4 regions of the Alkalibaculum bacchi genome follow, and region 1 is predicted to be linked to each of the others. Evidence: predicted binding sites of a transcription regulator. Region 1 holds the regulator's gene; each other region holds the start of a gene.

Region 1 (7,864 bases):
TATTTTACGTATCATACGATACGCATGATAGGTGGATTAGAGCAAATTGCACAAACAGCAGCTTATCATCATGAAAAACTAGACGGGAGCGGATACCCCTTTTGCTGCAAGCAACATGAGATTGGACTTGGTGCTAGAATCATGACCATTGCAGATATCTTCACAGCTATTACTGAGGATCGCCCCTATAGATTAGGTATGAATAAACATCAAGTAATAAAGATTCTGCTAGAAGAAGTAAAAAACAAGAAAATTGATGGAAATGTGGTTGATTTACTTATAAACGACTATGAGGAAATTGAAGAAATTGTTAAATCAAAACAGAAAGAATCAAGAAACTTCTACGTCAATGAATTTATAAGTTTACGTGAATAATCAAAATAAAAGCAGGGATATTACTCCCTGCTATAAAGTAGTGTATGAGATATTACCAACTAGCGCCTAATGGCATTCTATTATAGTTTACCTCAAAAAAGCTCCCCTAATAGATTTTTATATACTACCTAACACCCCGTATAAACTTCGGCCAAAGTTTAAAGCCCATAGTTGTCGGAATGCCTAAAATATTTACAATCTCTGGTTCGTGGTACTTTAAGTATTTCATCTTAAATCAACCCCTATACCTTTCGATTTTCAATATTCGCTTCCTATAAAAATCATTATTTTAAAGTTCTCTGCACTACTTTATAAACTTATTATGTCTAAATTCAAATGATATATGTATCATAATTATATTATCTTAATTAGAAAAGTATGGTAATTATTTAGGATTTAGTGTTGTTTAAATTAAAAATAAGGAATTATTATATTAAATATCATTTATGATAAGATTTGTTATGATATTTATTATTAATTATAAGGATTGTTGTAATATAAAAGAAGAAAGGATCTATGAAACATTCTTTCTTCTTTTAATTATCTAACAACTCTATATTTTCTAAGATGATTCCTAAATGGTAATTGTAGATCATATCTAAGGAATTTAGGTTTTCGTTACAGTAGTATCTATGAACGACAAAGCCAAGGGACTCTAATTTCTTAAAATTTAATTCATTTACTTTTCTCTCACATACAATAGGAGCTATTACCTTGAAATGAGAATAAGTCTCCTGTATTATTTCCAGAGTAACAATAATATCCTGTACTCTTTGCTGATTGGCCTGTTGAACCTTGATTTCATTCAAATACTCTTTTAATTCACCTTTTAATTGATTAAGGCCATCACTTATAGTCCCTATACAACGATTTATTAATTTACAACAGTCTTTCGGACATGAATTCTCTTTTACATAAGTACAGATATACCCTTCAATGAGCATATTAAATTCTTTATTAAGAGAACTTAATTGTCTCTGAATGCTGTTTTCAAAATTATAAGGTGCAATTAAGAAGTTTATTGCCAATCCAATAAGAATACCTATAGAGGTATCCAAAATACGATTTATACTGTACTGTATAGCTTGTAATCCGCCTATATTAAACATGATAGAAATAAATACAACTCCAGCAATAGATATGGACTTATTCCAATGAAATATATTGCAGATTGTAATGATGATAATCATTCCTAAAGCACTTAAGAGTGCATCTCTAGGGCTAATTAATGTAAAGCCTAAACCTACTATAGCCCCTAGAGCAGTTCCCATTAACCGATCTCTACCTACTTTAAAAGAGCTGATAATAGATGTCTCCATGGACAGTATGGCTCCAATAACTGCAAAGAAAGGATTTTCCCAATGAGCTATTTGATATACTATTATACAGATAAAAACAGCAAGAGAAGTTTTATAGGTTCTCATACCTATTTTATAATCCAATAATCTGTACTCCTTTAATTTCATTATAAACTCTTTTTATACTCAATCTTCCATTTCAATAGATATATTATCATTATTTTCTTTTGCATCTAGAAATACTTTTAATATTTTGTTGCCATACTCATCAGGATTGCTTTTAAGAGTTTGTGTATTCTTAAAAACAATGTGAATTGGCTCATCATAAGTGCTCAGCATATCCCATAGAGCATCTAAATTTTTACCATAATAGTCTGGAAAAGCAAGAGTCTTTGATATATACTCATGAGCTTCTTCTTTCGTATTCATTTTTTTCCCATCTAATAGGATTGTCTTCATATTATCTCCCTACACATTTTAATATAATTGAGTAAAGCTTTCATAATGGTCACTCGTATAATATATTAGCCCATCATTAGAATAAACAATTCTCTCTGCACCCCTATAACCACCATTATAGTTTACATCACACTCAAACCATTTTCGCCCTTCTTCATCAGGTAGTATTCCCTCGTAATTACCAAAAACATCTCCACCTATTACGCCCATCTCTGTTACCTCCCACAGATTACCTTCAGAACTCTTCCACCCGAGTTTTGAAGCCTGTGATTTCGTAAGATAATTAGTTGGTAATTTGCCATAAGTGTTTATGTATAAGGCTACATCATCAACAGTGTAATAAGCTTGATTTTCTTCAATTGAATCTTCTACTTCAGCCACTTCTTGCTCATTTTGAACATCTTCCACATTATTTTCTTGATTCTCTATTACCATATCAAGGCTGCATCCAATAGCAACGAATAAAGTCATGAAAATGAGCAGAATCCCTAATAGTTTTTTCTTCATATTACCTCCAAAATATTTATTCATTACACTATTATACCTTATTTATATCATCAATATAGGAGTTATTTATTCACATAATTGATATTCCTTTTTTCTATATATGCTGTAGAGCAATTCCTTTTCTCCCCTGTTCTGAATGAGTTTTTATTGAATATATTTTATATAAATCAACAGGATAGGATGGGATAAAGATGTATGGATTAAAGGAGGTATCAAAAGTTTATCATACCTCAAAAAAAGTAGATTTTGATGATAATTCAAGATTTGTCATTATGAGTGATGTTCATAGAGGCGATGGTAGCTGGGCTGATGATTTTCATAGAAATCAAAACTTATTTTTTTCGGCTTTATTCTACTATTATGAACATGAATTTACTTATATTGAAAACGGCGATGGAGATGAGTTATGGAAATTTAGAAGCTTAAAGGATATTATACGAATACATAGCGATGTATTTTGGTTAATGTCTAAATACTATGAAGATGGAAGACTGTATTTTATCTATGGTAATCATGATATGGTAAAAAACAAAAGAGATTATATAGCTAAAAATATGTACTACTTCCTTAGAGAAAGGGATAAAAAAATCATTAAACTTTTTAAAGATATAGAATTACATGAAGGGCTGATCTTAAAGCATTGTGACAAAAACTATGAAATTTTCTTAACTCATGGTCATCAAGTAGATATTATGAGCAGTGCCCTATGGAAATTATCTCGTTTTTTGGTGCGCTATTTATGGAGACCTATTGACAATTTAGGTTTTAACGACCCTACGAGTACGGCAAAAAACTATACTAAAAAAGAAAATGTTGAGCGTTCTTTGACCAAATGGGTTGAAGAAAATAAATGTATGTTAATAACAGGGCATACGCACAGGTCAATGCTACCTGAAGTTGGTCAGCTTCCTTACATAAACGATGGAAGTTGTGTTCACCCTAGATGCATAACTGCTATTGAAATACTAAAAAGTGAAATCATGCTAGTAAAATGGTCCGTAAAATCAAGGCCTGATGGCACCTTGTACATAGGAAGAGAACTACTAGCCGGACCATTTAAAATAGAAGATTATTACAAGGTATTTGAGAGAATACAATCATCAATCGACACTCTATGATACTTTTTTACAAAATAGTAATATACTAAAATCAATAAATTCTACACTTTAAACTTAAACTTTACATTTATAACTCTACACTTAATGTTTCACTTGTTGTATAATCTCCTTATGCCATCATGGATTGTACGAAAAATACTTCTTCCTTCCTATATATGAGCAAATACATAAAACAAGAGGTCGTATTATGAACACAGAAACATTTTTTACAACAAGACGAAATATCGTCTTAATTGCCGCACTTTGCGCTTTCTTCTGGGGCAGCGCCTATCCTTCTATCAAAATCGGATACGAAATATTCCATATTTCCTCTAACGATATTCCTACAAAACTAATCTTTGCTGGGTATCGTTTCTCCCTTTCTGGGATTATGGTATTATTGATCTCTACTATAAAAGAAAAGGCATTAAAACTTCCATATAAAACTGATTTTTCAAAAATTTTGATTCTAGGTCTTTTCTTGACAACAGCACAATATATTTTCTTTTATATTGGTCTAAGCCATACTACTGGAGTAAATGGTGCTATATTAAATGGAACAGGTACCTTCTATTCTGTAATCCTCGCCCATTTTATCTACAAAGATGATTACTTGAACATGAGAAAAACTCTCGGCTGCTTTTTAGGTTTTATAGGAATTGTTATTGTAAACTTTTCAAGTGACTTTCGCTTTGCGTTTAACTTCTTTGGAGATGGTTTTATTATAATAGCCGCTTTAATCAGCTCTTCAGCGAATATTTACAGTAAATTCTTGAGTCGTTCAATAGATATCCTTATCCTTACAGGATTTCAACTGCTTTTTGGCGGAATCCTTTTAGTAGTTCTTGGGTATCTAACAGGTGGCAGCCTTACAGGTTTTACCCTAAAATCAACAAGCTTATTAATATACATGGGTTTTTTATCTGCAGCAGCATTTTCATTATGGACTTATCTACTAAAATACAATAAAGTTGGAGAAATTTCCTTTTATAATTTTTTAATTCCAATATTTGGCGCAATACTTTCTTCCCTATTCTTAGGTGAACGTTTTTTAAATACAAAAAATATCCTTGCCCTTTTCTTTGTCTGTATAGGAATTTATATTGTAAATAAAGACGATGGAAAAATATACAATTGGAAAATAGTGAAGCTAAAGAGAACAAAATAAAAGTCATCAGTACGCTATGGTTAAGAGGGGCAAATCAGAAATTTGAACTTCATTAGTGTATGCAAGAAAGCGCCTGTGGCGCATTAGTCTTTAGTCACTAGCATTAGGGTATTCCGTTTGGGTCAAGATCCTTCGTTTATGCTCAGGATGACTGAGCAGGAGCCAATGTCAATAGTAGGACTATCCTATTACATAAGAAAACAAGGTGGAGCCACCTTGTTTTTAATTATGCCACTATATATGAGTTTGAATTTTCTAAATTAATATTAGATATATAAACTCTTTATTCTTGAGTTGGAACTTGAATTGTTTGCCCAGGATATATGGTTTGATTCTTAATATTATTTACCTTTACAATCTCATAGACTATTTCTCTAACATCCCTATCGTTACCTGTATTGATATCTGCAATCTTCCAAACAGTATCTCCCTTTACTACAACATAGTCCTTATATATGATTTTTTCCTCTCCAGAAACTGCGTTAAACATAAGCATAAACGCACATAAAAATGATACAAAGAGCAAAAACAACGCCAATGTAAATCTTCTTTTATTGACTATGCGAATTATTTTACCATTGAAATTCATTTAAATAACCTCCTACATGTCGAACACTTGTTCTTTGTTTTATTGTACAAGAACAAACGTTCTCTGTCAACCGTTTTTCGAACATTTGTTTGTACTCAGCTTTTTTTTATGTTATAATGAGAAAAAATGTGGAGGTGTGTTATTTGCCTACTGAACTAAGTAAAAAACAACAAGAAATCTATAACTACATCAAGCAAGAACTATATAATAGAGGATATCCACCTTCTGTCCGTGAGATCTGTACAGGTGTAAATCTAAAATCAACTTCTACAGTTCATGGTCATCTATCGAAACTAGAAGAAAAAGGATACATTAAAAGAGATCCTACGAAGCCAAGAGCTATTGAAATCATAAACCGAGATGAAAGATATAGCAAAATTAAAGAATTAATAGAGATTCCTATTGTGGGCCAAGTAACAGCGGGGCAACCTATATTAGCTGTAGAAAATATAGAAGATACCTTTCCCTTGCCTGTCAGTTTCGTCAATAATAAAGAGTGCTTTATGCTTCATATAAAAGGAACAAGTATGATTGAAGCAGGTATTTTAGATGGCGATTATGTAGTTGTTGAAAAACAAAACACTGCAATAAATGGAGACATTATAGTAGCACTAGTAGATGATGACGAAGCTACTGTAAAACGTTTTTACAAAGAAAAGAACAAGATTAGACTTCAACCTGAAAATTCAGCCATGGAGCCAATTTATCGAGAAGAAGTGGCTATTCTTGGAAAAGTCACTGGAGTCATACGCAAGTTGTAGTCAGGCATTCAGTTATTAGAATAAATTATAATCAAAAGGCAATTATACTTATAGAAGTATGGTTGCTTTTTTGTTTTAGCTGAAAGTAGAATGCTAAAACCCTTACCACCTGTTTTATATCGTTAACTAAAGGAGGTTATTTATTGAACGTAGCACAAATCATGAAAGAAAGAATGTCTTTCTCCTTTGAAGTCTTTCCACCAAAACAGGATAAACCTGTAGAACCATTGCTTGACACATTAGATCATCTATATAAATTTAAACCTGATTTCGTTTCCTGCACATATGGAGCAGGTGGAACAAATGCAGGGAGAAATGTGGAAATATGTAAAGCAATTAAGGATAGTGGCAAAACCATTCCTGTAACTCACTTTACTTGTATCGGCAACTCTAAAGAGAAGATAAAAAGAGAATTGCAAAACTATTTAGATATAGGCGTAGATCATATTTTAGCTCTTCGTGGCGATTATCCTAAGGGCTGGGAAGGTACAAGAGGAGATTTTAATTATGCAAATGAATTAGTGGAATTTATTAAAGTTCATTTTCCACAATTTACAATTGCTATTGCTGGGGATCCTGAAAAACACGTTGAATGCCATAGTTTTGACGAAGATATTTCTCACCTGAGAGTAAAACAAGATTGTGGTGGAGATTATATTATGACTCAGTTATGCCACGATGTAGACCAGTTTCAATGGTGGCGTGATAGATTGATTGAATCTGGTATTACATTACCTATAGATGTGGGTGTTATGCCAGTACTTGCAAAAGATCCAACTATTCGTATGGCAGTTTCAAATGGTAGCGGCATTCCAAGAGATTTAGCAGAAGTCATTGGAAGATACGGCGAAAATCCAGAAGACTTTAAAAAAGCAGGAATTGAATACACCGTCAAACAAATCTACAAATACATGAACGCTGGTATCGATGGCTTACACATCTATTCTTTAAATAAATGGGAAGATGTAGCTAAAATCGTTAACAAGTCAGGCATCAGAAAAATGCACAACTAGTTAGGACTCTTTTTAATGAAAAGTCCTACTTTGTATCTATATAAAGCAATAGGTAAATTTATACACAAGTGCTACATGTCATAGCTAAATGACCCAAAAGGAATGCAATATACTGATGACTGGTGGCTGATTGCTGATGACTAGAGCGCCTAACGGCGCTCTTTTTATAGACAGTAGCCTAAATTTCTGATATCATGAATTAAGTATGAGACTACGGGAAATCAATTTACTAATTCCTCATGATATTGAAAACAAAGGAGAAATGAAATGGAAAACAAAGTATTAGCTACTGTAGGAAGTAGAGAAGTCACTCAAAGAGACCTTAGCTTTCTTATGAACAGTATGGACCCACAAATATTACCACAGTTTCAATCAGAAGCAGGTCAAAAACAATTAATTGCAGAACTTATTAATCAAGAATTATTTTATCTAGATGCCATTAAACAAGGTCTAGATAAAGATAAAAGATTTAAGATAGAAGCAGATAGATTACACGATAATCTTCTTAAGCAATTTGCATTAAGTGAGCTCCTTAACAATATACCTGTTTCTTCAGAAGAGATTGCTGCATACTATGAAGAAAATAAAGATCAATTC
Region 2 (7,864 bases), on a different contig from region 1:
GTCTCTCCTAGAGAAGTAGAAAATGCCATTTGTCGTTTGGCTCAACTAGCGAGAGCCGCTGGCATTCATCTCGTCCTCGCTACTCAAAGACCTTCTGTTGACGTTATTACTGGACTGATTAAGGCAAATGTTCCTTCTAGAATCTCCTTTGCAGTATCTTCTTCGGTTGATTCAAGGACGATTTTAGATATGGGAGGAGCCGAAAAGCTCTTAGGTAGGGGAGATATGCTCTATCACCCAGTAGGTGAGGCAAAGCCAGTGCGTATACAAGGTACTTTTATATCCGATATTGAAGTAGAAAAAGTCGTAGAGTTTGTAAAGCAACAGGGGGACCCAAGCTATAGTGAAAAAGTCATTGAAGAAATTAAAGATGTTAAAGTAGCAAAAGACCATGATGACTTTGAAGATGATATGCTCCCCCAAGCTATTGAACTTACCTTAGAATCTGATACCATATCCACATCTATGATTCAAAGGAAACTCAGGGTAGGATACGCAAGGGCAGGTAGAATTATTGATGAAATGGAAGAAAAGGGTATTATCTCTGGGCCGGAAGGAAGTAAGCCTAGAAGGGTATTATTATCAAAAGAAGCATATTACGAAAACATGAAATCACAAGAAGAATAGGAGATTTATTTTTATGAGTTACAATGTTGGGCTAGTATCCCTAGGATGCGCCAAAAATTTAGTGGACTCTGAAATTATGTTAGGCTTAATTGAAAGAGGAAGCTATACTATTACAGAAGACCATTCTAAAGCAGATATCATCATCATTAATACGTGTGGATTTATTGAATCTGCTAAGGAAGAATCAATAGATACGATTCTACAGTTAGGACAGTACAAAGAAAACGGGAATCTTAAGACTCTTATCGCTACAGGTTGTCTTTCAGAAAGATACAAGGATGAACTTCTAAATGAAATTCCAGAATTAGATGCAGTAGTGGGCACTGGAGACTATGAAAATATCGTACAGATTATAGAAGACACTTTGAAAGGAGAAAAGGTCTGCGCTTATGGGCATATTGATCACTCTTTTGATGAATCTTTGCCTCGAAGAATCTCTACACCTAAGTATACCGCTTATGTAAAAATCGGAGATGGCTGTGATAATCATTGTACTTATTGTATTATCCCTTATTTAAGGGGAAAATATAGAAGTAGAAAGATAGAAGATATTAAAAGAGAGGTTGAGCAATTAGTTCATAATGGAGTAAAGGAAATCATCATTATTGCGCAAGATATTACCCAGTATGGAATTGACCTTTACGAAAAACACTCCCTACCAATGCTTTTAAGAGAACTAGAGAAAATTAAGGACTTAAGATGGATTCGATTATTATATGTCTATCCTGAAAACATCGATGAAGATCTCATAGATGTAATTAAGAACAGCGAAAAGGTTTTACACTATTTAGATATCCCTCTTCAGCATACAGAGGATAGTGTCTTAAAGAAAATGGCAAGAAGAACGACAAAGACAAAAATTATAAATCTCATTAATACCCTTCGAAGAGAAATACCAGATATAACCATTCGATCTACTATTATTACTGGTTTTCCTGGTGAAAGTGAAGAAGAGTTTGAATCTATGGTTGAAACTTTAAAAGAGCTTCAAATTGATCGTTTAGGGGTATTTCCTTATTCTTTAGAAGAAGGAACTCCTGCAGCCTTATTAGGCGGTCAGATTGATGAAGAGGTAAAAACAAGACGACAAGAACAAATCCTTGAAATGCAACAAGAAATATCTTTAGCTCATAATGAATCACAGGTTTCAAGAGTTCTAGAGGTGCTTATCGAGGGAGCTACAGATGATCCTAATGTCTTTATAGGGCGTAGCTATATGGATGCGCCAGAGATCGATGGATACGTATATGTCCATTCTCAAAAGAAATTAGAGGAAGGGGATTTGTGTGTCGTTCGAATCGTAGATGCATTAGAATATGATTTAATAGGAGAGATAATAAATGGAGATGAACTTACCAAATAAATTGACTTTATTAAGAGTGATAATGATTCCTATCTTTATCATCTTTATGTTAGGAGAAATGGAAAATGGTCAAACCATTGCTGCCATTATATTTATTTTTGCATCCGCTACAGATTGGTTAGATGGGTACATTGCCCGAAGAGACAATTTAGTCACTACCTTCGGAAAATTTATGGATCCACTTGCAGATAAATTACTCGTATGCTCTGCACTTATTTGCCTTGTAGAAATTGGATTTATTCCCTCTTGGATCGTCATTATCATTATCGCAAGAGAATTTGCTGTAACAGGTCTTCGCACCCTAGCAGCATCAGATAATATCGTCATCGCTGCTAGCTGGTGGGGTAAGATTAAAACCGTAACACAGATGATAGCTATCATAGTAGCTTTATTTAATATCAACTTTAGTATTTACATTATGTATATAGCTACGTTCTTTACCATTCTTTCTGGCGTAGATTACTTCGTCATCAATCGTAAGGTATTTACACATACAAATAATTAAGATTTAATTCCGCAAGGAATCTTAGTTTTCTACACAGTAAAATTGATTTACAACCTTTATAAAGGTAAAAAAAGAAAGAGTGATTAGATGAAAAACAATCCATTAAATAGGCTTCAAAAGTGGATGATGGGCAGAAATGGTGGAGATCAACTCTCCCTTGCATTACTTATACTATCTTTATTGTTATCTATTGTTTCTGGCATATTGGATTTACCTATTATAATCTATATTAGCTATATTCCCTTTGTTCTTGCCGTGTATCGGATATTCTCTAAGAAAGTAGACAAGAGAAGATTAGAAAACTACAAGTTTATGATGAAAGTAAGTCCTATATACTCCTTTTATCATAAAAGAAAAACCACACTAAAAGACAGAAAAACCCACAAATACTTTAAATGCCCAAATTGCAAGCAAGGGCTACGAGTACCTAAAGGAAAAGGAAAAATAAATATTACCTGCTCAAAATGTGGAACAAAATTTATAAAGCAAAGCTGAAGCGCCCTTTTAAGCCGTCAGCGTTTAGCTACCAGTAACTTGCACCCTCGGTGGCATTTGAGAAGGAGTTTATTCAAATTTGTACATAATAAACAAACACTCAAAAAGCAGAAATGAAAAACTTTAGTCACCTTTGTGACATAATGCTGATCGCTGGTTGCTAGCTTTTTAGAGGAATCTTACCTTACCTCGCCTTTAGGCGAAAACGGTTTTGCTCACGACCTTAAAGCTTACTACCTTAAAAATAGGAGATGAATTATTGGACAGTCAAAAAAAAATCACTTGGAGAGGAGGCGCTATGCTTGCACCGGTGCCTCCTGTTATGGTTACTTGCGGTACTTTAGAAAAACCAAATGTATTGACTATTGGTTGGACGGGTATTCTAAATACGATTCCACCAAAAACCTATATATCCGTTCGACCTTCTCGATATTCCTATGATTTGATTAAAGAAAATGGGGAATTTATCATTAACTTAACAACTACTCATATGATAAAAGCAGCGGATTACTGTGGGGTTCGTTCAGGGCGAAATGAAGATAAATTTGCTGTCACTGGTCTTCACATAGAAGAAGCCTCTAAAGTAGCCTGCCCTATGCTTGTAGAGAGCCCTGTATCCTTAGAATGCAGTGTAACAGATGTGGTCTCTTTAGGCTCTCATGACATGTTTATAGCAGATATTTTAGCTGTCAATGTAGACAGCAGTTTTATAGATAAAGACGGAAAATTTCATTTAGATAAGTGTTCTTTAGCTGCTTACGCTCATGGAGAATACTTTTCATTAGGTCAAAAGATCGGCAGCTTTGGTTTTTCCGTAAAAAAGAAGAAAAAGAAGAAGAAAACAAAAGAAAAGGTGGGAAAGGTGGTCGTTAAATGATAGGTGAATTAATTAATGTAGGCACTGAAATTTTAATTGGTGATATTGTAAATACCAATGCACAGTACATTTCAAAGGAGTTATCAAATATAGGTTTTTCTATATACTATCATACAACAGTAGGAGATAACCCCAATCGCTTAAAAGAGACTTTAGAAAATTCTATTAATAGAAGCGATGTAGTCATTTTGACAGGAGGTTTAGGACCTACTCAGGACGATCTTACAAAAGAAATACTAGCTGAAATTTTAGGCGTAGAATTGGTTTTAGATCAAGAAATCTACGATGAAATAACAGAACGCATTTACAAATCCGGCTATTCACAGGTTACACAAAACAATTACAAACAAGCTTATATTCCTAAAGGAGCCTCTCCTATACCTAATTCAAATGGTACAGCCCCTGGTATATTAGCAGAAATGGATAATAAATCAATCATTTTATTGCCAGGACCTCCAAGAGAAATGATTCCTATGTTTGAACAAAAAGTCCTTCCCTATTTAATGAAAAAGACTGACACAAAGTTTTATTCAAACTATTACAAAATTACTTCTATTGGAGAATCTGCAGTAGAAGATCGTTTGCTAGACCTTATTGACAAACAGAAAAATCCTACCATTGCAACTTATGCGAAACCTGGTGAAGTACTTATTCGAGTTACAGCAAATGGAGAATCACGAGAAGAAGTAGAGAGCCTACTTCAGAATTACGATGTAGTAATTAAAGAGAGGTTTGGACAGAATATCTACGCTTTTGAAGATCTCTCTCTCCAAGAAGCTGTAGGAAAATCGTTAGTTGAAAAGAATGTAACCATATCCATTGCAGAATCGTGTACAGCGGGGCAAATCGCCAGCAGATTAAGTGAATTTCCTGGTATATCTCAATCTCTTCATAGCGGCATTGTGTGCTATTCAAACGAAGCGAAGGTTCGTTTTGTAGGCGTACAACAAAAGACTTTAGATGAGTACGGTGCAGTTAGCGAAGAAGTAGCTAGGGAAATGTTACAAGGTCTATATGAAAAGAATAAGACAGATATTGTAGTGGCTACAACAGGTATTGCAGGTCCCGGTGGAGGAAGCGAAGATAAACCCGTAGGGACAGTTTATATTGGGATTTTATACAAAGGTCAATATACAGTGACAAGACATCAGTTTAGAGGAGATCGAAAAAGGATTCAATTATGGGCATCTAATGAAGCTTTAAATAAAATCCGAAAAGCTATAGTATAAATAGCCATCAGCAATCAGCGCCCAGCCATCAGTACTAGGGTCAAGTCTCACAGGTGAAAGCTAAGCTAAAAGTAGATCTAGTAATTAAAGAACAATTTTATTGACTAAAACTTAAGAGTGCTATAGAATGATATAGAACAAACGTTCTGTGTTATGATTTTAAGAAAAAGATTCAATAGTGTATTATAGGGGTACATCTATTATGTATTTATTTAGAAATAAAACGCAATTAGAGTTAAAAGGGAAAGGATGTTCGGATAAACATGACATTAGAAAAAGATAAAGCATTGCAAGCAGCCCTTGGTCAAATTGAAAAACAATTTGGTAAGGGGTCTGTAATGAAATTAGGAGAAGGTACTATAAATAATAATACAGAGGTAATTTCCACATCTTCTATAGGATTGGATATTGCTTTAGGTGTTGGTGGTGTACCAAGAGGAAGAATTATAGAAATCTATGGACCAGAATCTTCAGGTAAAACGACTGTTGCTTTACACATTATCGCTCAGGCACAAAAGAATGGCGGCAATGCTGCATTTATCGATGCAGAACACGCCTTAGATCCTGTATACGCTAAGGCATTAGGTGTAGATATCGATAATCTAATTGTATCTCAGCCAGACAATGGAGAGCAAGCTTTAGAAATCACTGAGGCATTAGTTCGAAGTGGCGCTATTGACATTGTAGTTGTTGACTCTGTTGCTGCATTGGTGCCAAAAGCAGAGATTGAAGGAGAAATGGGCGATTCTCATATGGGGCTTCAAGCTCGTCTTATGTCTCAAGCCCTTAGAAAATTAACAGGTGTTCTTCATAAATCCAATACTACAGCTATATTTATCAATCAATTACGTGAAAAAATAGGCGTCATGTTTGGTAATCCTGAGACAACAACTGGTGGTAGAGCTTTAAAATTCTATTCTTCTATTCGAATGGATGTACGAAGAGTAGAAACATTGAAGCAAGGTCAGGACATGATTGGAAACAGAACAAGAGTAAAAATCGTTAAGAACAAAGTTGCCCCTCCATTTAAAACAGCTGAGTTTGATATTATGTACGGAGAAGGAATCTCAAGAGTCGGAGATGTTTTAGATATTGCAGCCGAATATGATATTGTACTAAAATCTGGTGCATGGTATTCATACAAAGGTGAAAGACTTGGGCAGGGTAGAGAAAATTCAAAACAATTCTTAAAGGATAATCCTCATCTAGCAGATGAAATAGAGAATTTAATTAGAGAAAAGTTCAATCTACGACCTAATCCAGTAAGTCCACAAACTAAGGGAGATAAGATTGATTTAGACCCTATAGATGATAAAAATAATATTCAAAAAGAAGAATAGCAAAGCGCCTGTTTGCGTCCCTAGCATTAGGGTATTTCTTTAGGGTCACAAATTCCCTAGATGCTACAGAATGATTTGAGTAGTCGCTATTATTAAAAAAAGAGTGATTATATAAAAAAGTGCATTACCTTATTGGTTTGCACTTTTTTGTATAAGTGCACTTAAATTTTTGCTATTATTACAATCTGTTGAGAGTGTTATAGCTTGACACTGTTTTCAAAAAAGGATACAATAAATATTATTTGACCTTCTGAGCATACAAAGCTCAGTTAAATTATCAAGTGAATTAAAAATTAAAATTAAAATTGAAAAAGGCTATTTTAAAAAAAGGAGGTGTAAAATTTGGCAGAAGCATTAGGATATGGAATGTATATCTTATTTGCAATTTTAGTTATAGCAGCCTTTGTTGTAGGTTATTTTGTACGTAAAAACGTTGCAGAAGGAAAACTGAATAGTGCAGAGGAAACAGCGAAAAAAATTGTAGAAGATGCATTAAAAGACGCAGAAACACAAAAGAAAGAATTGCTCTTTAATGCAAAAGAAGAAGTTCATAATTTAAGACAAGAAGTTGATAAAGAAAGTCGTGATCGTCGCAATGAATTACAGCGCTTAGAAAGAAGAATAATACAACGCGAGGAAAACGTCGATAAAAGAAATGAATTAATTCAGAAAAAAGAAGATTCATTACAAGCTAAAATAAATGAAATCAGTGTTAAAGAGAATCAAATTAATGAATTAGTAGAGAAAGAAATGCAGGAATTAGAAAGAATCTCTGGTTTTACTACAGATGAAGCAAAAGATATTTTGTTAAGTGATGTAGAAAAGAAAATCAGAAGAGAATCTGCATTGATGATAAAGAGAATCGAATCAGAAGCGAAAGAAGAAGCAGATAAGCGTGCTAGAGATGTGTTGTCAACGGCAATTCAAAGATGCGCTGCAGACCATGTAGCTGAAACTACAGTATCTGTTGTTCATTTACCAAATGACGAAATGAAAGGTCGTATTATCGGTAGAGAAGGACGAAATATTCGAACATTAGAAACGCTTACTGGAATTGATCTTATCATTGATGATACGCCAGAAGCTGTTATTCTTTCAGGCTTTGATCCTATTCGAAGAGAAGTTGCACGAGTTGCACTGGAAAAATTAATCATCGATGGAAGAATCCACCCTGCAAGAATTGAAGAAATGGTGGAAAAAGCAAAGAAAGAAGTTGACACAAGAATTCGTGAAGATGGTGAAGCTGCATGTTTTGAAACAGGAATTCATACTCTTCATCCGGAAATTGTCAGACTACTAGGTAGATTGAGATTTAGAACAAGTTATGGTCAAAATGTATTAAAGCATTCTATAGAAGTATCTCATTTAGCAGGTATTATGGCTGAAGAAATTGGCGCAAATGTAAAAATTGCAAAACGAGCAGGATTA
Region 3 (7,864 bases), on a different contig from region 1:
GTAAAAGCAAAGTTATAAAAATGTCTTGATATAACTCCTCTCGTGATTTCTCCGGTGGAATATATGGTTCAACTACTAAAGCCTTTGTTATATCTATATCTTCATAAGCATGATGGTTGGTTGGTATTTGAAACATGAGTAAAAGTATCAGAAATATTATTATCTTTTTCCTCATATAGTACACCTTTCTCAATCGTTTTATAATAGTGTTCCCTCTTTATAAAAACTATTGACTGGTAACTATTTGAATACTATTCATACCTGAAACTAGTTCACTATATTCTATAATTGCACAAAAGTAGAAGAATGTGTTGTGCATACGGGCGACCGAAGGTACGCCCCTACCTATAGGTATTTAGGTTGTAGGGGAGGTCTTTGACCACCCGTCATGGACAATTTTTCCAAACCGTATAACAAATAGCATTCATATAACAAGAAAGGAATAGCATTATGAAGAAGAAAAAAATAATGATTTCTGCTGCTATTATTAGTGCTATAATTATTTTAGCTTATATTATAATTGGGAATCCAATAATAGCTATTAATAATAAGAAACTGCAAAGGGAAGTCGTATCAATTAATTCTGATTACGTGGAGTTAAATAATATTGTGCCTTTTGAATGGGACGAGGTATACACATTTGAACCATATGCAAGTAAAGAGCAGATTGAAGATATCATAGGTTTTAAAAGTAATTATATTCAAGAAACTGTAAGTGAAGGAATGGTTCAATTACTTTTCATTAAAGATCATAAGGTGGTGTGTAGCGTCTGCGGCTATAGTAATGCTTTAGGTTATAGAATAGATTTTGAGGGCAGAATAATGTACGTAGACCATGCTGTCTTTTCAGTTGAAAGAGACTCGGGCATAGTAAAGTTAAATTACTAAGAAAACAAGAAACGGAGGATTAAAAAATGGAATTCTCAGAAGTAATTAAGAATCGTTATGCGTGTAAAAAATTTGATGGTCGTCAAGTACAAAAGGAGCATTTAGATGCTATCCTTGAGGCTGGAAGACTTGCACCAACTGCAAAAAATCTTCAGGAGCAGCGTATTTATATTGTACAGTCTGAAGAAGGACTTGCTAAGATTGATAAGGTAACCCCATGCAGATATGGAGCAGCAACAGCAGTAGTTGTAGCATTTGATAAGAATAACGTATTTACTTATCCGGGAGAGAAACGTGACTCTGGCGTGGAAGATGCAACAATTGTTGCTACCCATATGATGTTAGCAGCTAAAGCGGAAGGGGTTGACAGTTGTTGGATTAATTTCTTTGATCCTGAGGTAATGGCAAAAGAACTTGGACTTCCTGAGAATGAAGAAGTACTTATGATGCTGGATCTTGGATATGCAGCAGAGGATGCAAAGCCTCTTCCAACACATAGCCAACGTAAAGAGATTACCGAGACTGTTACATTTATATAAATATAATATTAGTACCTAATAACTTACCTTAACGACACTAAGGGCAAGACTTTTTTATAAAGAAGTTTTGCCCTCTTTATTTTCAGTTATTTGAAGATTAGAGAATTGATTAATAAATAAAGCTATGGAATGGCTTTTATACGCAGTGTGATGCATAAAAAAATAGTTGTTATTACAGCTAGTCTAGTTCGTAATCTAGAATAATTTTTTGGCAATTACGGCAACAACTTGCACTTACTGCACTGCCTTTTAAAAACCCATTTGCAAGTAAAATCTCATCTTCGTGGGTAGGTGTAATAAAGACTTGGTGTTTTCTTGGGCTCCAAAAAATTCCGCTGTTGCTCTGAAGAAAACCACTTTCCATTTCTACATTACAATAAGGACATTTCATATAATTGCCTCCCTGGTTAAAAACGAATTAATAGTTCGTACAACTCCGTTACTATCATTATACAACAGATTTAATTTGTCAAAATAAAATATTAAGAGAATTTACCATTTGATATTGATATATTAATTAATAGACTCCCTAGGGGCGCAATATTTTTCTAATTACTTCATAGGGTTGAGTCATACTTATGGCTTTACGAGCTAAAGTAACTGCTAAATTATAACCTTCCTCAGGTGTATCTGTTCTTAAGGTTGCTAACCATTCTGCCATACTATCTCACCTCTATAATCCATATTATGAAACAATAGGTAAGTGTTGTCATCGAATTAGGCTAGTAGTGCCAGCTTCTAAAAGGTCCATGAGCTTATTTGGAATGTTTTTTGAATCGCATTATTACTAATTTAGAGACTCAATAAAATATTCCTTAGGCAATACTCAAGATTCTACAAAAACTTGCCCTTAGTTACATGGAGCGTGTTAGAATGATGTATACGAATCATATTAAAGAGTAACAGCTATAATTACATGGGGAAAGGTGAAATATGATAGAAATTATAGGGAAGTACAATAGAGCACAAGTTTATGCGACTGTTTTAGATGAGGGTGCTGCTACTCAAATTGAAACTCTTTGCAATCAAGAATTTGTTAAGGAAAGTAAAATCCGAATTATGCCAGATGTTCATGCTGGAGCAGGTTGCACCATTGGAACGACTATGACCATAATAGATAAAATTGTTCCAAACTTAGTAGGTGTCGATATTGGCTGTGGTATGGAGACAGTGTCAATTAAAAATAAGCATTTAGAACTTCAAAAGCTTGATAAATTAATTTATCAAAAGATACCGTCAGGTTTTAATATTCGAAAAACGTCTCATTTATTTAATGACCAAATTGATTTGACTGAACTCCGATGTTTTAAAAATGTAAAAATTGACCGTGCCCAGAAAAGTATAGGTACATTAGGAGGAGGTAATCATTTTATTGAAGTCAATAAAGACGAAGAAGGACAACTATACTTAGTAGTCCATTCTGGTAGCCGCCATTTAGGGATAGAAGTAGCTAAGTATTATCAAGATGCAGGTTACAAGCAATTAAACGATAAAGATAAACCAGATATAGAGAAGTTGATTGATAGTTATAAGACTCAAGGTCGTGAGAATGAAATTCAAAAGGCTTTAAAAGATCTTAAAGAACAAACGCTTACGGATATACCTTACCCTTTAGCATATGTAACTGGACAATTATTTGAGGATTATATCCACGATATGAAAATCGTACAGAGATATGCAGAGTTAAATAGAAAAGCTATGATTTCAGAAATCGTAAAAGGTATGAAATTAAATATAATAGATCAGTTTACTACTGCCCATAATTATATCGATACAGATGCTATGATTTTACGAAAGGGAGCAGTTTCTGCAAAGAAAGGTGAAAGACTGCTGATCCCGATTAATATGAGAGATGGAAGTTTAATTTGTATCGGAAAGGGAAATAAAGACTGGAATGATTCTGCCCCTCATGGAGCAGGAAGACTTATGAGCAGAACAAAGGCGAAACAAAGTTTTACCCTCTCTGAGTTTAAAAAACAGATGAAAGGAATCTACACTACCTCTGTAAACAAAGAGACATTAGATGAATGTCCTATGGCTTACAAAAACATGGACGATATCGTTGATAATATAGCGCCCACAGCAGATATTGTCAAAATCATTAAACCAATCTATAACTTCAAGGCTGGAGAAGACTCATAAAGGAGAAGAGCATGTAGTTAAGCTTAATGAAGAACATTAACTCTTAAACCACTGAAAATAAAGGGACTTAGCCTATGTTAAAGTAATGCTTTAATATAGGCTAAATATTAGAATTAGTTATTTTATTTTGCACTTTAATAGAAATTATTATAGGAGTAAGTATGGCATTAAAATTACTTAAATTTTTACTCCAACATCAAAGGCTTCAAGTGGATTATATGCCTAAAACGAACATATGTTTGATTTCCTGTTTCGTTTTTGGTATAATTTTACTAGGTGATGGATTTGGAAGAGATTATGAAAAAACTAAAGATTTTATCTGATGCTGCTAAATACGATGTTTCCTGTTCTTCTAGTGGTGTAGAAAGGCGTAACAAAGGGGAAGGTGGACTTGGAAACTCTAGATCCTTTGGAATATGTCATACTTGGTCTTCCGATGGAAGATGCATTTCTTTACTAAAAATTCTCATGACTAATCGCTGCATTTACGATTGTGCTTACTGCATCAACAAAGCTACTAATAATGTAGAGCGAGCTTCCTTTACACCTGAAGAAGTAGCAAAATTGACCATAGAATTTTATCGTAGAAATTATATTGAAGGTTTATTTTTAAGTTCTGCCATTGAAAAGAGCTCTAACCAAACCATGGAAAACATCTATAAAATCTTATTGCTTCTTAGAAAAAAATATCATTTTAATGGATATATTCATGTAAAAGCGATTCCAGGAGCAGATAAAGAGTTTATTGAACAATGTGGATATCTTGCGGATCGAATGAGCGTAAATATTGAACTTCCTACGAAGGAATCCTTGGGAAAATTAGCACCACAAAAGAAACACTCTGCTATTATAGCCCCAATGAAGGAGATTCGAAATCACCTTTTGCTGGCTCAAGATGAGAAAAAGTCTTTAACCCATTATAAGAAATTTGTTCCTGCAGGTCAGTCTACGCAAATGATTATTGGCGCTACAGAAGATACGGACTATAAAATTCTTACTTGTGCAGAATATCTTTACCATAAATACAATATGAAGCGAGTATACTACTCTGCCTATGTACCTGTGAATATACATTCCACATTACCCTCTATACAAACGATGCCCCCACTTTTAAGAGAGCATAGGCTATACCAGGCCGATTGGCTGCTAAGATTTTATAATTTTACATCAGAGGATATCTTTATTGGTGGAGGCCAATCCATCAGTACAAAATTTGATCCTAAGATGAATTGGGCTTTAAACAATCTTCACCTCTTTCCTATAGAAATTAACCAAGCCCCTTTAGAGTTTTTAATTCGAATTCCTGGAGTAGGTCATACCTCAGCTAGGAGAATTATAAAGGAGAGAAGAGTAGCTTTGCTGGATTATGATGCTTTCTGTAAAACTGGCTGTGTAATAAAAAGAGCTAAATATTTTGTTACGTGTAAGGGTAAATATTATGGAGAGAACATGGACATGGATTTTATTAAACGAAAATACCTTAATGAGCAAAAATACGAGCAGTTCAGTTTTTTGATAGGAAGAGTGATATAAATGCATTATTTATACGATAATACCTTTGAAGGGTTTTTGAATTGTTATTATGAACATCTCTTTTTAGTTCCTTGTAGTGGAATTTTTAAAAAAGAAACCTATCAGATTTCTCTTTTAAATCCATATAAAGAAATCAAGACGGATTCTGATCAGGCAGATAAAATGTTTGATGTGATTAAAAGGAAATTATCTAGGGAAACTCTAATGAATATTTTTTATTGTTTTCTATCTGATCATCAAAGTAAAGAAGAATGGATTTTTCAATATTTAAATCTAGGTTTTCAAATGGGTAGAGACTTTAATCAATATCACACTCATAAAGCTGTTTTACCTTTGCTACAGGTAGTTCGTAAAGTAAAAATGGAATCTCATAGATATTTAGGTTATGTGCGATTTACGGCTTTAGGCAGCTCACTTTACAGTTCTATTCACCCTACCTATAATGTTTTACCCATTATTGCGGACCACTTTTCCAATCGGTTTAAAAGTGAAAGCTTCATTCTTCACGATAAAAATAGAAACATGGCAGTTGTATCAGATAGAGGAAATTATATCCTATGTCCTTTTAAACAAGAGATTTCTTTAGATCTTAAAGAACACGATATATACGAAAGCCTATGGAGGACCTATTTTCATACTGTGGGTATTGAAGGCAGAAAAAATGAAAAACTCCAACAAAATTTTGTCCCTCTAAAATATAGGAAGGACTTATTAGAGTTTAATCTACACTCCGATATCTAGAAAATAATCTATAATAAATCTAATTCATCAAGAGTTTTATGAATATCCATATGCTCCTCGTTATAAATTTTTTATGTATTTTCTTTAAAAATCTGCGAATAGTATTAATTAGTTTTTAAAATAATAACGACATGAAAGGATCTAATATGCAATTTCCTGATATACAAACTAACTTTTGGGACGCTATAACTGCTGTACCTTTAGTTGTGATAATAACACAGATATTTAAGGTGTTTCCTATAAAAAAGAAGTATTTTCCTTCTATAGCATCAACGATAGGCTTCATTATATCGATATTCATTAGCCATCGTGGAGATTTACCTGCAGGCTTGTTCATGGGTGCTTTCTACGGGGCAGCTGCTGTAGGACTATATTCATCATTAAAAACAGTATGGTTAGCATATAGAAACAAACATAAATAATAATTAGAACAAAATATAAGAAAATCACACTAGTGCGCCCATTTGCAAAAGTAGAAATGAACAAAAATGTATATTATCGACATTTAATATATTAGTATGTTAAAGTATAAGATGGACCCTAAGGGTCCTGAAAGTTAAGTACATCGGTATTTATTTAAATAAATCAAAATTCTATTATTTGGAAATGTATCTTTCTAATTATCTTGTATATCTATATGTTTTTTAGATTTATATCCTCCATCTTCACATTTTCTTTTTCAGCTGCCTTCACAATGCTAAGTTCCCCAGTGGTCTCTAATACCCCATATTTTCATCAGTAATATGGAAAATATCTTTTGTTCATAGCATATCTGCTAAATCGTCAACTGTATATTATTTTTAAGATACTAATAGCCATCCTCTAGTCTTAAAATCTAAAAGATGGCTTTAAGTAAAATTATGTACTACTTGTCCTTTGGTAAGATTATATTGAGAAAAATAGCAACTACTGCAGCCACTGCTACTCCTGAACCTTCAAAGAGCATTTTTATAAGAGGATGAAAATATTGAGAGGCCTCTGGCACAAGGCTAAAACCAACGCCAAGGCCAAGAGCAACCGCTAGAATCGTAGCATTTCTACCTATTAAAGGCTCCTTAGTAACTTGGTTGATTCCGCTAACAATCATCATGCTAAACATAACGACGGAGGCTCCGCCTAAAACACTCGCTGGCATAATGGCAATAAAAGCTCCGACTTTAGGAAACAATCCAGCGATGATTAAAAACATCGCTCCTGTAGCTACAGTAAATCTGTTTACTACTTTTGTCATGGCAATAATTCCTACATTTTGTCCATATGAAGTATTAGGCAGTACATTAAATAGGGAAGCAAATATTGTTCCTAAACCATCGGCTATAACCGAACCAGATATTTCCCTATCTGTTGCTGCTCTACCAAGCCCTCCATCTGCAATACCTGATACATTTCCAACGGTTTCTACTGTTGAAATGACGAACATAACTAAGATAGAAATAATCGCATCGGCATGAAACTCAATTCCAAATTGCAAGGGCATCGGTATTGAAATCCAATTAGCAGTCGCAACAGATGCAAGATCAATTTTACCCATGGGAATTGCTACTATATAGCCTACTATTAAGGCAATTAATACTGCTGATTTGCTCACAAGACCTTTTACGTAATGTTGCAAAAATAGTACAGTCACTAAAACTACAGTACCTAAAAATAAATTTTCAAAGGATCCAAAATCTTTTGCGCCAACTCCTCCAGCAAAATAATTAATGCCTGTCCCAACGAGGGATAATCCAATAGAAAGCAAGACAATACCTGTAATAAGCGGTGGAAAATACTTTCTAATACGCTTTAAAAAGAAACCCAAAACAACCTGGAAAACTCCTCCCGCCAAACCAGCTCCAAGAACTCCAGCAAGACCATACTTGGCTGCAATAGCAATACAAACAGGGAGAAATCCAAAACTAGTGCCCATGACGATAGGCAATTTTGCACCAACTGGCCCTATTGGATAAGCCTGAATTAAGGATACAATTCCCGCAACGAACATAGCACATTGGATAAGAAATGCCTTTTGTTCTACAGGC
Region 4 (7,864 bases), on a different contig from region 1:
CCATATGTGGAAAGTATATGTATATTTAATCAGAAAAGCTCAAGAGGCTGGAGAGATGAGCATTAAGATGGATCCGGAAAGCACTGTTGAGGCCATAATCTATTTAGTAAACGGCATTGGTATTACGTGGTATAATAAAATGGGTGATTTTGATTATGTTAATGAATGTAGGCGTATGATAGAATTTATACTATAGGAATATTATCTGTCTTTATATTGACATGCCAATGAGAATATAAAAAGAGGTGCGTAGATTGTTTACTATTAATAGAGGAACGAATAGATTTTACATTGGAAATTCAGAAAATTCACTAGCGGAGATGACTTATGTCAATGCAGGAAGTAAGATTATTATCATAGATAGTACAAAGGTTTCGGATAAATTAAGAGGGCAAGGCGTTGGAAAGATCCTTTTAAAGGAGGTGGTTAATTTAGCCAGGGAAGAACATAAGAAAATTACTCCACTCTGTCCATTTGCAAAAGCAGAGATGAATAAAAATGTAGAATATCAAGATTTAATATATTAGTATCTTAAGTATAACAGAAACCCTAAGGGTCTTGAAAATAAAGGCCTTTTTCATGGGCTAAAGTGTTACGTTAAGAAGAAATTACAGTATAACTATATACTATCAATAAAATATTTCTTAGGGGAGGTGAAGGATTGGATACATCCATTAGAAATAATATAAAAATCGGTGCAAAAGTCCAAGTAGTTCAAAAACAGGATCAACGCTCAGGAAAATTAACAGAAGGTACTGTAACAAAAATCCTAACCAAGTCACCAACCCACCCTCATGGAATTAAGGTTATGCTTGAAGGTGGCATTGTTGGTAGGGTAAAACTTGTGATTGATTGAGGTGACTGGGATCCATTTTTTCGCCTTTTTAATTCTCTTTAAGCTATTGAGTCAATAAAGTCTTCCTCTGCAATATCTGGCAAATCATAGATACATAAGGGATCAATATCTATACATTTGGTTGGATCATAATTTCCGTTAATATGCCCTACAGTGCATTTAGTTTTCCAAAACAACTCTTATAAAATATGATATATTGTAAGCAACTACATGGCGCATTTTTCAGGAGGAATCAATAAATTACTATGAGAAGAAATAGAATTATATATAGTTTAATGATCATCTTGGTTATGATTATGGGATTAAGTACAAGGCGATATACAAATTTACTTTCTCAGATTATAAGTGATTATGGGGGAGATGTATTATGGGCTTTAATGGTATTTCTAATGATGGGATTTTTATTCACTAAAATAAAAACGCTTAGTGTTGCTTTACTTTCAATTATATTCAGTTATTTAATAGAAATTAGTCAGCTATATCACGCCCCATGGATAGATGCAATAAGACAAACAACCTTAGGAGGGCTCGTCCTAGGATTTGGATTTTTGTGGAGTGATCTTCTTTGTTATTTAATAGGAATTATTATTGGAGTAAGTATTGAGTTGAGCTATAAGTATTTAAAATACCATCAAAGATAACTAATCACTTAAACTTAATGTAAAAGACGAACTCTTAAACTCTTAAACTATTGAAAATATCGAACACATGTTTGATTTTATGTTTCATTCTTGGTATAATTTTACTAGGTGATGGATTTTGGAAGAAATTATGAAAAAACTTAAGATTTTATCTGATGCTGCTAAATACGATGTTTCCTGTTCTTCTAGTGGTGTCGAAAGGCGTAATAGGGGTGAAGGTAGACTTGGCAATTCGAGATCTTTTGGAATATGCCATACGTGGTCTTCTGATGGAAGGTGTATTTCCTTACTAAAAATTCTTATGACCAATCGTTGTGTCTACGATTGTGTTTACTGTGTTAATAAAGCTACCAATGATGTAGAGAGGGCCTCCTTTATGCCTGAAGAAGTGGCCAAATTAACAATAGAATTTTATCGAAGAAATTATATTGAAGGTTTGTTTTTAAGCTCTGCCATTGAAAAGAGCTCTAATCAAACCATGGAAAACATTCACAAAATCTTACTACTCCTTAGAAAAAAATATCATTTTAATGGATACATTCATGTAAAGGCCATTCCAGGAGCAGATAAAGAACTTATTGAACAATGCGGATATCTTGCAGACCGAATGAGCGTAAATATTGAACTTCCTACAAAGGAATCCTTGGGAAAATTAGCACCACAAAAGAAACACTCCTCTATTATTGCGCCAATGAAGGAGATTCGAAATCGGCTTTTGCTTTCTCAAGATGAGAAGAAAGCTTTAGTCCATTATAAGAGATTTGTTCCTGCAGGTCAGTCCACTCAAATGATTATTGGCGCTACAGAGGATACGGATTATAAAATTCTTACCTGTGCTGAATATCTTTACAATAAATACAATATGAAGCGAGTGTATTACTCAGCATATGTACCTGTGAATAGCCATTCTACATTGCCTTCTATACAAACGACTCCACCCCTTTTAAGAGAGCATAGACTATACCAAGCAGATTGGCTCCTACGGTTTTATAACTTTACATCAGAAGATATCTTTATTGGAGGAAGTCAATCCATTAGCACAAAATTTGACCCTAAGATGAACTGGGCTTTAAACAATCTTCATCTCTTTCCTATAGAAATTAACCAAGCTCCTCTAGAGCTTTTGATTCGAATCCCTGGAGTAGGTCATACCTCAGCTAGAAGAATCATTAAGGAGAGAAAAGTCGCTTTTCTTAATTATGAGGCCCTGTGCAAAACCGGCTGTGTAATAAAAAGAGCTAAATATTTTGTTACCTGTAAGGGGAAATATTATGGGGAGAATATGGACATCGATTTTATTAAACGAAAATACCTTAATGAGCAAAAATACGAACAGTTAAGTTTTTTTGGATAGGGAAGGGTGGTATAAGTGCATTCTCTTCCACATTAAAAACCACTGGTTAATGAAGTGCACCCCAAATGTTAGACAAACAAACTAATATTTGGAGGTGTACTCCAATTTGACCAGTGGTTTTTAATATTCAGACATATCAGGTAGGATAGCATACCGATTTCGATAGAATTGGATTGCCGCTATTCCAATCAGCAGAAACGTTTTTCGATTTCTTTAATAAAAATGGTTCACTGGCATATAATTTAAGGAATTGAATATTAGGAGGGTTAAATGAACGAATATAGTCACTACTACTCAGTATTATCGTCAATATATCAAAATATAGAATATTTCAAATATATGATTACATGTAGTAGAAACCTGTATCAAAGGACATTTTATGAAAACCAACTATATAAAGAAAGAATGCGTCTTAATTATTGGAAGAACCAGTACTATTATATACACAATGAAGAAAAGAATTTTAATCAAAAAACACAGCAAAATCAGCTTATGGAAGAAAGAGTATTTACACTTGAAGAACTATCACAGTATGATGGGTCAAATGGAAAACTTGCCTATGTAGCTGTAAATGGAATCGTATATGATGTGAGTTTAGAAGCCACCTGGGGAGGTGGAACCCACTTTAGATTGTATGCAGGGCAGGACTTAAGTGAGCAATTTAATGGATGCCATGGTGGCAACCTTGAGGTACTGAGAAATTTGCCTCGAGTAGGTGTCCTGCAGTCTTAGAAGGGGAGGTGATCGTTTGAATAAAAGATCTTCTAAATGCCCGATTGCAGATTTAAAAGATATGACTGCTAAAAAAGTTACTAGCCTAGCAATAGAGGAAGTTAAGCGTGTAGGGTGTAAAAAGATAAGTTTGATTTGGTTGGAAGCTACTGGATGCTCTGGGAATATTATCTCCCTCTTAAATGCAGAGAACCCAGATGTAATTTATTTGCTACAAGAAATGGTTGATTTAAAATACAATAATAGCCTCATGGCTCAAGAAGGTGAAGCAGCATACATTCAGTTTTTAGAGACTTTAGAAACAGAGTTCATCCTAGTAGTTGAGGGTGCTGTTTCTACTAAGGATAATGGCCTTTACACGATTATTGCGAATTATCAAGGGAGAAGAATAACTGCCATGGAAGCTGTTAGAATAGCAGGCGAAAAAGCAAAATATGTTATAGCAGTGGGGACATGTGCCTCTTACGGAGGGCCGTCTGCCGCTAAGCCAAACCCATCCATGAGCGTAAGCGTCAGTGAATTTATAGATAGAGAAATCATTAGGGTACCGGGGTGTCCTAGCCATCCCGATTGGGCTATTGGAACGATAGCCAGTATTTTGGCCTTTGGCAAACCTAGACTAGATGCGAAAAATAGACCCATTATCTTTTATGGTATAACCATTCACGATAGATGTACAAGGAGATCTTATTTTGAGAGAGAGATCTTTGCAACTAAATTAGGAGACCCTGAGTGCATGTTCAAACTAGGTTGTAGAGGGCCTATAACGAGAACAGATTGCCCTGTAAGGCAATGGAATGGTTATGTTAATTGGCCTATTGAGGATAATACCCCTTGTATCGGTTGTGCCCATGAACGTTTTCCAGATGGGATGGAACCTTTTGTAAGGTATTAAGTATTTTTGGAGGAAACTATGGGAAGTAAAATAACAATCAATCCAATTACTCGAATAAGTGGATTTCTTGAGATACAAGTACAAGTAGAGAACAACAAAATTGTCGATGCGAAAAGCAGTGGTATGCTTTTTAGGGGATTTGAAAAAATGCTACAAGGTAGACCTCCTTTAGATGCTATATATTTTACAGAAAGAATTTGTGGAATCTGTTCTACAGCACACTCAATGGCCTCATCAATAGCATTAGAAGATATATTACAGATTAGACCAAATGAAAACGATAAAATGATAAGAGACTTTATGCACGGATGTGAATTTTTACAGAATCATTTAAGGCATTTTTATCAATATACTTTGCCTGATTTTGTTAAGGGCCCAGAAATCCAACCCTTATATGGGGCAACTCATAATGATTATAGATTACCTGAAAATGTAAATAGAGAATTATCTAAGGATTACCTTCAATCCATTGAATATAGCCGTCTAGCTCATGAGATGTTAGCTGTCCTAGGAGGCAAAGCACCTCACAACCATGGAATATTTGTAGGTGGAGTGACGACCAATCTAGATGCTTCGAAGTTCATAAAAATTAAATCGATCTTAAAACGTATTAAAAAGTTTGTGGGAAGTAGAATGATTTCTGATCTATACACTATTTGCGAATACTATCCAGACTATTTCCATAATGGAAAAGGCTATGAAAACCTCATGTCCTATGGTGTATTTGATACTTATTCAGAGGAACTCTTCTACGTAGGACCTAAGATATCCATTGATGGGGAGAAAAAAGAATTTGAACCTAATGAAATAACAGAAAATATTTACCGAGCGTGGTACAAGTCAAATAGGGTAGAACAAATGCCATTTGATCCAACAGTAGACGAAGATGCATATAAAGAAGAGGCGTATAGCTGGATTAAAGCGCCAAGGTATAAGGGTCGTCCTATGGAAGTGGGGCCATTGGCTAGAATGGTTTTAAGTGGTGAATATACTAAAGGTATATCTACAATGGATAGAATTATTGCTAGAGTCTTAGAAGCTAAAAAAATTATAGAAATTATGGAAGGTTTGCTAGGGAGAATAAGTTTGAATCCTGCGCAGCAGGAAAGGTATGTGTTTCCTCAAAAGGCTGGAGGCAAAGGACTAATTGATACTACAAGAGGAGGATTAGGACACTGGGTATCTATTGAAGATGGTGGCATTAAGAATTACGGCATTATTACTCCTACTACATGGAATCTTTCCCCAGGAGATTCTAATGGAAATAAAGGAGTTGTGGAAAAGGCCTTAATCGGCACAATCATTAAAGATATAAAAAACCCAGTAGAAATCGGCAGGATAGTTCGATCCTTCGATCCATGTGTCTCCTGCGCTACCCATGTATTTGGCCATGGCACTTCTCGTGTTGAAATTAGAGTTGTTTAAAATGAAGGTGAAATGTATTGCTATAGGCAATAGGATAATGGGTGATGACAGCATAGGTAGTAAGGTTTTAGAGCAGCTTTCATCAGAATTAGAAAAAGAAGAAATAAAAGTGATCTTTGCAGAAACAGATACCAATTACGCTTTAAGTAAAATTGATGATGGAGATTTGCTGCTCATCTTTGACTCAACATATTTTAATATAACTCCTGGCACAGTTACTTTTACGCCTATTGAAGAAGCATTGACAAGAGAACTTTGTCCTATATATTCCCAGCATGAACCCAATTTAATCACTTTATTAAAAAATTATAAAAAATCCGTTAGGGGCTATATTGTAGGAATTGAAGTAGAAAAAATATACTTTAGTTTAGTGCTCAGCGAGAGCTTAGAGGAGAAGTTTATAGACATATGTAAAGAAATACGCCAATTTATTTATGATGTAAGGAGGCAGTAAAGATGCACGATACTTTTTTATTACAAAAGATTTCCGACTCATTAAGAGAAATTTGTAGTAAAAACAAAATAAAGACTATTGAAGGGTTTACTTTAATCGTAAATCACAATAGCCATATAAATGAAGAAAACTTACTAGAGCATTTAAGGCTCTATAATTCAGATATCACAGGAAGAGAAATTATTATTAAAATATATAGAGAAGATATAGGCGGTCAGAGTGCAATTATCAAGAGTATTCAAGGTGAGACCTTTGAAGTGTAGAGGTCAATCCTCAAAAAGAAGATATGTTCTTGAGATTCAAGGTCTGGTCCAAGGGATAGGGTATAGGCCTTATGTATATAAACAGGGGATAAAGTTTCGCATAAATGGCTGGGTGAGCAATCGAGGAAGTGCTTTAGTGGCAGATATAGAAGGCGAATGTGCCGATATAAAGACGTTTTTGAAAAAAATCATAAAAGAGCCTCCTAAACTTGCTTATATTCAAAAGGTAAAAGTAATTCCTAAAAAGATAAAGGGATATGAAGAGTTTAAGATTATAAAAAGTTCCTCAGGTGAAAACGAAGTAAAGTTTATTGCTCACGATGTTGCTACATGTGCTGAGTGCCTTAGTGATATTCTAAACCCTTCTAGCCCTAGATATGGCTATGCATTTACAAACTGCACATCCTGTGGACCGCGTTATTCCATCGTAAAGGAATTACCCTACGATAGAATCAATACGACCATGAAGTCTTTTGAAATGTGTCCAGATTGCGAAAGAGAATACAACGACCCGAACAATAGAAGATTCCACGCTCAACCTAATTGTTGCCCTAAATGTGGACCTTCTTTACGGTTAGTAGATTCAAAGGGGAAGGATTTATTAAGTGACAATCCAATTAAAGATTGCGTTTGTTTTATTAATAAGGGAAAAATTGCGGCCATTAAAGGATTAGGAGGATTTCACTTGGCTTGCCAAGCAGAGAATATAGAAGCGATAGAACTACTGAGAAAGCGAAAAAATCGACCTCACAAACCTTTTGCCATTATGGTAAAGGATATAGAGATGGCAAAAAAATTAGCTCATATGACGAAAGAAGAAGAGCAGGTATTATTAAGCAATAAAAGGCCGATTCTCCTTCTAAATAAAAGAGAGCCTAGTCTATTACCAGAGAACATCGCACCAAATACGAAAAAAATAGGGATTATGCTTCCGTACACCCCCTTGCATTGTTTATTATTTAAAGAAGGGATTTCTTCTCTTGTCATGACTAGCGGAAATATCAGTGGAGGTCCAATTCAATACGAAAATGACAAAGCCATAAACTCCTTAAGAAATATTGCAGATTTGTTTTTGATTCACAATCGCAGAATCAATATTCCTGTGGAAGACTCAGTAGTAAAGGTGATGGACCATAAGGAAATGATCATAAGAGGGGCTAGAAGCTATACACCTTATATTATTAATATGAAAATAAATCATGAAATACTAGCTGCTGGTGCAGAGCAGAAAAACACCTTTTGCC

What was found. Region 1 encodes LexA, which represses DNA repair genes until DNA is damaged. Its sites were predicted from a motif close to CNAACANNTGTTNG; they were not measured.
Region 2: a site for LexA is predicted at 5,231-5,244, ahead of recA (recombinase RecA). Genes of this name have one in related genera too.
Region 3: a site for LexA is predicted at 3,798-3,811, ahead of DES36_RS11160 (putative DNA modification/repair radical SAM protein). Genes of this name have one in related genera too.
Region 4: a site for LexA is predicted at 1,558-1,571, ahead of DES36_RS10835 (putative DNA modification/repair radical SAM protein). Genes of this name have one in related genera too.

The regions. Positions count from the first base shown of each region.
Region 1 is NZ_QNRX01000005.1:48,267-56,130, forward strand. Features, by position in the region: gene DES36_RS04850 (HD-GYP domain-containing protein) at 1-375, shown strand, start outside; gene DES36_RS04855 (FUSC family protein) at 912-1,841, opposite strand; gene DES36_RS04860 (barstar family protein) at 1,860-2,132, opposite strand; gene DES36_RS04865 (ribonuclease domain-containing protein) at 2,151-2,639, opposite strand; gene DES36_RS04870 (metallophosphoesterase) at 2,831-3,757, shown strand; gene DES36_RS04875 (DMT family transporter) at 3,945-4,904, shown strand; gene DES36_RS04880 (LysM peptidoglycan-binding domain-containing protein) at 5,188-5,493, opposite strand; gene lexA (transcriptional repressor LexA) at 5,637-6,254, shown strand; gene DES36_RS04890 (methylenetetrahydrofolate reductase) at 6,398-7,267, shown strand; gene DES36_RS04895 (peptidylprolyl isomerase) at 7,535-7,864, shown strand, end outside.
Region 2 is NZ_QNRX01000017.1:21,961-29,824, reverse strand. Features, by position in the region: gene DES36_RS11730 (FtsK/SpoIIIE family DNA translocase) at 1-627, shown strand, start outside; gene rimO (30S ribosomal protein S12 methylthiotransferase RimO) at 641-1,990, shown strand; gene pgsA (CDP-diacylglycerol--glycerol-3-phosphate 3-phosphatidyltransferase) at 1,974-2,495, shown strand; gene DES36_RS11715 (hypothetical protein) at 2,583-2,990, shown strand; gene DES36_RS11710 (flavin reductase family protein) at 3,250-3,867, shown strand; gene DES36_RS11705 (competence/damage-inducible protein A) at 3,864-5,096, shown strand; gene recA (recombinase RecA) at 5,360-6,436, shown strand; gene rny (ribonuclease Y) at 6,803-7,864, shown strand, end outside.
Region 3 is NZ_QNRX01000015.1:62,169-70,032, forward strand. Features, by position in the region: gene DES36_RS11130 (DUF3888 domain-containing protein) at 1-136, opposite strand, end outside; gene DES36_RS11135 (hypothetical protein) at 451-888, shown strand; gene DES36_RS11140 (nitroreductase family protein) at 915-1,427, shown strand; gene DES36_RS11145 (PF20097 family protein) at 1,606-1,818, opposite strand; gene DES36_RS11150 (hexameric tyrosine-coordinated heme protein) at 1,957-2,088, opposite strand; gene DES36_RS11155 (RtcB family protein) at 2,361-3,569, shown strand; gene DES36_RS11160 (putative DNA modification/repair radical SAM protein) at 3,867-5,102, shown strand; gene DES36_RS11165 (TIGR03915 family putative DNA repair protein) at 5,103-5,843, shown strand; gene DES36_RS11170 (hypothetical protein) at 5,975-6,265, shown strand; gene DES36_RS11175 (uracil-xanthine permease family protein) at 6,709-7,864, opposite strand, start outside.
Region 4 is NZ_QNRX01000015.1:146-8,009, forward strand. Features, by position in the region: gene DES36_RS14865 (hypothetical protein) at 5-196, shown strand; gene DES36_RS10820 (GNAT family N-acetyltransferase) at 255-527, shown strand; gene DES36_RS10825 (YwbE family protein) at 662-856, shown strand; gene DES36_RS14870 (hypothetical protein) at 895-1,032, opposite strand; gene DES36_RS10830 (ribosomal maturation YjgA family protein) at 1,102-1,497, shown strand; gene DES36_RS10835 (putative DNA modification/repair radical SAM protein) at 1,628-2,851, shown strand; gene DES36_RS10840 (cytochrome b5 domain-containing protein) at 3,122-3,583, shown strand; gene DES36_RS10845 (hydrogenase small subunit) at 3,645-4,478, shown strand; gene DES36_RS10850 (nickel-dependent hydrogenase large subunit) at 4,497-5,903, shown strand; gene DES36_RS10855 (hydrogenase maturation protease) at 5,905-6,357, shown strand; gene DES36_RS10860 (hypothetical protein) at 6,360-6,620, shown strand; gene hypF (carbamoyltransferase HypF) at 6,601-7,864, shown strand, end outside.